One region of the Pseudomonas sp. HLT2-19-2 genome, then DNA from elsewhere that is predicted to be linked to it. Evidence: riboswitches for the same ligand, from Rfam matches in the RefSeq annotation. Region 1 holds a riboswitch; the other holds the start of a gene.
The links. A riboswitch is a leader RNA that binds a small molecule or an ion and turns the genes downstream of it on or off. The one in region 1 is predicted to bind cobalamin.
Positions count from the first base shown of each region.

Region 2: linked by a shared signal. The riboswitch ahead of ACYZTU_RS17475 (CbtB domain-containing protein) and the one ahead of ACYZTU_RS11990 (ABC transporter substrate-binding protein) in region 1 are both predicted to bind cobalamin.

Region 1 is NZ_CM142712.1:2,566,000-2,569,679, forward strand. Features, by position in the region: gene ACYZTU_RS11985 (FecCD family ABC transporter permease) at 1-951, opposite strand, end outside; gene ACYZTU_RS11990 (ABC transporter substrate-binding protein) at 948-1,961, opposite strand; cobalamin riboswitch at 2,102-2,304, opposite strand; gene ACYZTU_RS11995 (eCIS core domain-containing protein) at 2,476-3,072, shown strand; gene ACYZTU_RS12000 (T6SS phospholipase effector Tle1-like catalytic domain-containing protein) at 3,442-3,680, shown strand, end outside.
Region 2 is NZ_CM142712.1:3,754,383-3,758,062, reverse strand. Features, by position in the region: gene cobM (precorrin-4 C(11)-methyltransferase) at 1-373, opposite strand, end outside; gene ACYZTU_RS17485 (cobalamin biosynthesis protein) at 457-870, opposite strand; gene ACYZTU_RS17480 (CbtA family protein) at 867-1,574, opposite strand; gene ACYZTU_RS17475 (CbtB domain-containing protein) at 1,586-1,789, opposite strand; cobalamin riboswitch at 1,910-2,138, opposite strand; cobalamin riboswitch at 2,241-2,453, shown strand; gene cobW (cobalamin biosynthesis protein CobW) at 2,556-3,617, shown strand; gene cobN (cobaltochelatase subunit CobN) at 3,621-3,680, shown strand, end outside.

The sequences.
Region 1 (3,680 bases):
GACGCCGACCGGGATCACCTGGCCTTTGATCAGCGTTCGGGAGAGCACATCGGCCGCGATCAGAAACACTGCACCACCCAGCGCACTCGCCGGCAGCAGACGCGCATGCCGGGTGCCCAGCAGCAGTCGCACGGCATGGGGAATGACCAGTCCGACGAAACCGATGGAGCCGACAATCGACACCATCACCGCCGTCACCAGTGCGGCGCAGCTGATCAACAGAATTTGCACTCGGCGTACCGGAATGCCGAGCGAGGCGGCTGAGTCGGCGCCAAAAGTGAAGGCATCCAGCGCCCGACGGTGCCACAGGCACACCGCGAGACCGATCAATGCCACGGGCACCGACAGCCACACCGACGGCCAGCGCACACCGCTGAGATTGCCCAGCAACCAGAACATGATGCCGCGGGCTTGTTCGGAACTGGCCGACTTGGTGATCAGAAACGCGGTGAGCGCATTGAACAACTGTGAGCCGGCAATCCCCGCCAGGATGATCTGCCCGGTACCGCCGTTTGAACCACTGGCGCGGGCCAGCAAAACAACCACGGCGAAGGCGGCAACGGCGCCGACAAACGCCCCGGCCGACAGCGAAATCAGCCCCGCCCCGAGGCCCAGCAATGCCACCAGTACAGCGCCCGTCGAGGCGCCGGCGGAAATGCCAAGCAGATAAGGATCGGCCAGCGGGTTACGCAACAGCGATTGCAGGATCACCCCGCAGGTGGCCAGGCCCGCACCGCAGGCCGCTGCCACCAGCGCGCGGGTCAGGCGGTAATTCCAGACGATGCCTTCGTCTATCGGATCGAGGACATAACCAGCAGTCCACAGCTTGTTGGCCAGCACCTGGAACACCACGCTCGGCTCGATGCTCGTTTCACCGATGGCCACACCGGCAATCACGGCCAGCAGCAGTGTCAGCAATGCCAGCAGCGTACGAATCAGCGTCGTGGTCATTTCGGCAGGTCGTCGCCGTTGATGGCTGATGCCAGGGTTTCAAGACCGTCGAACATTCTTACGCTGGCCTGCATGGCCATGGCGTCGAGGATGATGATGCGGTTGTTTTTCACGGCGTCCATGTTGCGGGTCACCGGGTCGCTACGCAGGAATTCCAGTTTCTTTTGATCGTCGTCAGCCGGGAAGCGACGGCGATCCATGCGTGCGATGACCAGGAAGGTCGGGTTGGCCTTGGCGATGGTTTCCCAGCCGACTGTTGGCCATTCTTCATCGGACTCCACCACGTTGCGCACACCCAACGTGTTCAACATGAAGTCGGGAATGCCCTTGTGCCCGGCGACATAGGGGTCGATATCCAGACTGGCGCTGGAGAACCAGAACAGCGCACTGGTGTGCTTCAGATCCTTGTTCTGTACGGTGGCAATGGACTTGGCCAGGCTGGCCTTGAGTTGGGCGGTCAGCTGCTGGCCACGTTCCTGCACATCGAAAATTTCAGCCAATTGGCTGATGCTTTTGTAGAGGCTGTCGATGTGAAATGCCTCCAGACGTGTGCCATCGGCACCGACCAGGTTGTCCTTGGCTTCGCAGTCGGAGGGCATCAGGTAGGTCGGAATCTTCAGTTCGTGAAATTGGTCGCGAGTACCGACCACGCCTTGCGGGCCGACCATCCACTCCAGCTCCACTGCCACCAGCTGCGGACGCTTGCCGATCACCGCCTCGAAACTCGGCTCGTTATCGGCCAGGCGCTCGATCGTGTCGTTCTCTGTCTTGTACGTGGCCAGCACATCGTTGAACCACAGCGAAGTGCCGACCAGCGTGTTGCCAAGGCCCATGGCGTAGAGCATTTCAGTGCCAGCCTGGCCGATGGTCACGACACGGCTGGGTGCCTGCTGAAAGGTCAACGTGCTGCCACAGTTCTCGACGGTCAGGGGATAGTGGGTCGGGGCCGCATGGGCGAGGGTGGACAGTCCCAGGGCAGTGGCGAGGGTGGCAAGGCGGAACAGCAGCATGACGCAATCTCCATTTGACCGTACAAGAGCAGGGGTACGGACTGGAAACACATCATCGATCGCTGCCATTGAAGCAGTGAAGTGCCGATCACTCAGGCGACGCTCGGCGCAAGGATGTCCTTCCCGGACACCCCGCCGGTTAGTGATTTACTTGGCCGGCAGGTCTCCTGACTGATGCGTCGTCGCCAGGCTCCAGCCTTCCCGGGAGTGATCCCAGTGGCAGTTCAGGAGCAGGCTCAGCACCTACAGTTGCGGGGGCAGTTCCGTTTGATGCCGTGTCAGGCATCTCGGATTCCCTATTAATCCCATTTGGAAACCGGCGGCCGGCATGGTAGTCGATCATGCCGAATATCACCACTGAGCGCTTTTGGCTGATGTCTGCCTGTTCACGACTGATTTCCTCAGGGCGTGAAGCGGTCATCGAGAAGAGTCCGATAGCGATACGCTAAAGTTATGCGGGTCGTCGATCAATTGTGACCCACTGTTCGTGCTGCGTCCGTCCCTGGAGCGCCCAATGCCACCCATCACCACGCGCCTGGTGGCGCTGTTTGTTCTTTGCCTGACGCTTGAAGTGCCAGCCCAGACCAACGCCTGCCCACCTGGCGAGAAACAAGTGTGCCTGGACGGCTGCATCTGCCTGCCAGACGCAGGACAACTGCTCGGCCCCCTGTCTGATGGCATCTACCAGATCGCGGCACCTGCCCTGGCGCTGTGGCTGACCCAAGCCCGCGCTGAAGCAGCCAACGCCGGCATCCAGCCCATTCCACCGCACATCCGGGAGCAACTGTTGCGTTGGTACGACCCCAGCGTGCTCGATACCGCGCGCTACAAGGTTAGCGACAACGGCCAATTCAGCGCCGCCACTGCCATGCTGCAAAACCCCGATGTCGGTGCCGTGACGCTGATCGACATCATCCTCTTCCGGGACGCTCAAACCGCAGAACAGAACATCGCGCTTTGGGCTCACGAACTAAAGCACGTGCAGCAGTTTCAGGAATGGGGGGTAGAAGGATTCGCCCAGCGGTATACACAAGATTTCAATGCTTTGGAGGCGCCGGCTTATGCCATACAGGCTGAGGTCAGGCGGTTGGTGCGGGAAGGGACTGACTAAGGGTAGTGAAGCCGCCCATCACGACTGGCTGCATTGTGTCGATTTCGGTCAGTAGCGCTCACGAATGATCTGGTAGCGAATGTTCTCCGGGAGTGTCCAGGCACTGATTAAAAACTCCTGAACGGAGTAATCGGCGCCTTTGATTTCCACGGTCGCGCAGCGATGTTCCTCACTGAACCCTGCCGCTTCGGTTGCTGGGTATGGAGGCGATGTTACGCCCCGGAATTTTTAAGAGAACTTCATTGAGTTGATGGTGACTATCAACGTGGGCAATGTCTTTGGATGATGGCATCCGGCTACTCGTTGCTTGATTGGATCCGCAATGGCACCCTCAGCACCCGTTGCACCAAGGAGCCAGGTGATTAAGGAATGAGTGGATACGTACCCAACCCCCCGAAAAACTATCGATACGACGAAGCCAAACCCGTCGATATCCATGCCCAGCGCTGGGCCGAGTATGAGAAGCACGGCAAAGTACCGGCGCCTGAGAAGCATAAAATCAAGGTAGCGCTGCGCATTGGGGTGTTCTTTGATGGGACGCTGAACAATGCGAGCAACTCCGAATCAGGATTAGTGTGCGGCGCCCATCATCCGATCCGCCCGGAAGA
Region 2 (3,680 bases), 1.2 Mb from region 1:
ACGTCAGTTCGGCGCCCAACAGTGCCGCGCAGGCCGCCGTGGCCGTGACGCCGGGAATAATCTCAAAAGGGATGTCGAGTTCGCGCAGGTAGCGAATCTGCTCGCCAATGGCGCCGTACAGACTCGGATCACCGGAGTGCACCCGGGCCACGTCCTGGCCGTTGGCATGGGCAGTCTTGATCAGCTCGATGATCTGTTCCAAGTGCAGTTCAGCGCTGTTGACCACGTGTTCGGCGCGATGGCCTTCCAGCACGGCGGCGGGCACCAGGGAGCCGGCATAGATGACCACCGGGCAGCTTCGAATCAGCCGTTGGCCTTTGACGGTGATCAGTTCCGGGTCGCCGGGACCTGCGCCAATGAAGTAGACGGTCATCGTCGGTTCCTGTGAGAAAAAGGGGCTGGACAAAGCTTCAGATGAAGATTGCTCATGATCAAAGACAGGGATTATTGAGGATTTCAGGCGACGCAGGCCAATGCCAAGGTGGCCTGGGCATATTTTTGTCGTGGAATCAGCAATTTTGCCGGTGCCTGGGCCAACTGTTCGGCCAGGGCCAGGGCGGCACTTTCCGCGACGCCGTAGCAGCCGGTGCGTTCGAACGCGATGTCCGAGCGGTGGCTGAGTTGCGGTTGATAGCAGGCCAGTTGTTCGCTGCTGAAGTACATCAGTGGCAGCGCTAGCTGTTCGGCCAACTCGATCAAACCAGGTTCTTCGCGCTTCAGGTCAATGCTGGCCAACGCCTTGATCTGGTGGAGCTCGATTTTATGAGCCTGTAACGCCTGATCGAGCAACGCCCGCAGCGTGCTGACGGGGCAGCCGCGCTGGCAGCCCAGGCCGACCACCAGGGTCGGCGCTGCACTGAGGTCAGTCATGTGTGGTATTGACCATCGCTTTTGCGGCGGAACAACCAGGCACTGACTAAGCCCAGGGCCAGCCAGAACGCCACGTTGGTCAGCTGCGAAGCGATTTTGAATTGAGCTTCCAGGGTTTCTGGAGCCAGCATCGAATGGACTTCCGGTTGTGGTGCACCGATCACGTGAGGAACGGCCAGAATGGCCACGCCGAGCACTTTCATCAACCAGTGGCGGCTGAACACGATCAATGCGATACCGACCGCCGTGGAGGCGGCAGTGCCGATCCACCAGACCTGCCGTTGCGCCAAATCAGCAGCGGCGGTGCCCGGCAGCTCAGGCGGCAGGCCGAGGGTGGGTGCCAGCACGAACGTCGCATAACCGGCCAGGCCCCATAGCAGGCCTTGGGAAGTGCGAGTCGGTGCGCGCAAGGTGTAAAGACCGGCAAGCATCAGGGCGAAACCGACCGCTACCACCAGATTGCCGCCCGTGGTCGACAGCACGCGCTGCCAGCCGTCTTCCGGTTCCCAGGCATCGGCGTCGTGAGTGTGAGCGGCGACAGCACCCGCGGCGTGTTCGTGAACGGCAACAGCGGCGGGCTCGGACTTTTCGTAAGTCTCGGCCTGCAGAATCAGCGGAGCCACCCAGAAGCTTTGCAGCAGGGTCAGCAGCAGGGCGGCCAGCAGCCCGGTGAACCCTGCGGTTTGCGCAATACGCTTGATCATGTCAGCAGGTCTCAATGGCACGGGAATGCAGAGCTGTGGCGGGTATCGTGCGCGGCATTGTGCACCGCTTCGATGTGCGAGAAACCGGCGAAATACACCAGGCTAGCGCCAAGGATCGACGCAAACACGGCGGCGGTCAGGCGTTGAGTCAGGGTCGTGGTGGTGCTGGCGGTGCTCTTATCGGTGTTGCTGCCGGTGCTGCTGATGATCGACATGGCGCTTCCCTCTGGTCTGTCAGCGGGTGAATAGAGCGCATGGAAGACCCCTGCGAGTCGGGCGCGCAGAGGTTCAAACAGCGCCCGCCCACCGCGGGTTTGTTATTCAGTGATCGTAATGGTCACTTTGTGTTGCGGGCCGGTCTCCGGGCTCACGAGGGGCGCTGGCTTTCGCCTTGACCTGCAAACATCACCTTCCCATGCCGAACTGCTGGCACAGTGGATCTGACGCTTCGCTCGCTTACCGTTGCGGGGGCAGCACCGGACTGACATGGCTTTAGAGTAAAGCACATGATTCACCGGTTTCCCGTTTCACCCTGTGAAGGGCACCCGTAACAAGGCGTGTAGGAGAGCATGGGCGGGGGTTGGGCGTCAATTGGCAAGGGTTCTCAACTCGGTACCGAATGATGATTGGCTCTGTGTAGGACATTGACCCGCCCCGAGACGATGCGTAGCCTTGCGCTTTCGAGGTTCTTCGGCGTCTGCCGAAGCTAAGAAGGGAACGCGGTCGATGCCGCGGCTGCCCCCGCAACTGTGAACGGTTCTGTTGGCTGCCACGCCACTGCAAGCCCTGTCTATCGGGCCCGCGGGAAGGCGCAGCCAACGTCAGTCGAACGACTGGCAAGCCGTCAGCCAGGAGACCTGCCTCGACACAGATTCTCACTTTCAACCGGGCGGGGTGATCCGGTGGCGAACTCTTCAGGCACGCGCGTCCGCGTTGCCGGTCGTCGTCCCGTATGCCCGCCACCTTGCCAAAGGGCATCCGATGAAAACACTGGCCAAACTCCCTGTCACCATCGTTACCGGCTTCCTCGGCTCGGGCAAAACCACGTTGCTGCGGCACATGCTCGACAACGCTCAGGGCCGTCGTATTGCGGTGATCGTCAACGAGTTTGGCGAGCTGGGCATCGACGGCGAAATTCTCAAGCAGTGCTCCATCGGCTGCACAGAAGAAGAAGCCAACGGCCGCGTTTATGAATTGGCCAATGGCTGCCTGTGCTGCACCGTTCAAGAAGAATTCTTCCCGGTGATGCGCGAACTGGTCGCCCGTCGCGGCGACCTCGACCACATCCTCATCGAAACCTCGGGTCTGGCCCTGCCAAAACCGCTGGTGCAAGCTTTCCAGTGGCCGGAAATCCGCAGCGCCTGCACTGTTGACGCGGTCATCACCGTGGTCGATAGCCCAGCGGTCGCCGCCGGCACCTTCGCCGCTTTCCCGGACCAGGTCGATGCCCAGCGCAAACTCGACCCGAACCTGGACCACGAATCGCCGCTGCACGAGTTGTTCGCCGACCAACTGGCCAGCGCCGACCTGGTGATCCTCAACAAGGCCGACCTGATCAGCCCCGAAGACCTGGCCCGTGTGCGCCTGGAAGTCGCTGAAGAGTTGCCGCCCGCCGTGAAAGTCATCGAAGCCAGCAGTGGTCGTCTGCCACTGGACGTGCTGATCGGCCTCGGTGCCGGTTCCGAAGAACACATCGACAGCCGTCACAGCCATCACGATCACCACCATGAAGGTGAGGACGATCACGATCACGATGCTTTCGATTCGATCTCGATCGAACTGCCCCAGGCAGACGAAAGCCTGCTGCTGGACGCGTTGACTCAATTGGTGGTTCAGCACGGCATCTTGCGTGTCAAAGGTTTCGCCGCCATCCCGAACAAACCAATGCGCCTGTTAATCCAGGGCGTGGGCACACGTTTCGACAAGCATTTCGATCGTCAGTGGGGCGCCGACGAAGCGCGCACCACGCGCCTGGTATTGATCGGCCAGGAACTGGACGGAATTCTAATCGAAACGCAATTGCGCGCTGCGCTCAGCGTTTAAGCCATGCACCTGCTCAGGACCCAACCCGGCGGTTTCGTGTCGGATGACAACATTGCCGACCTT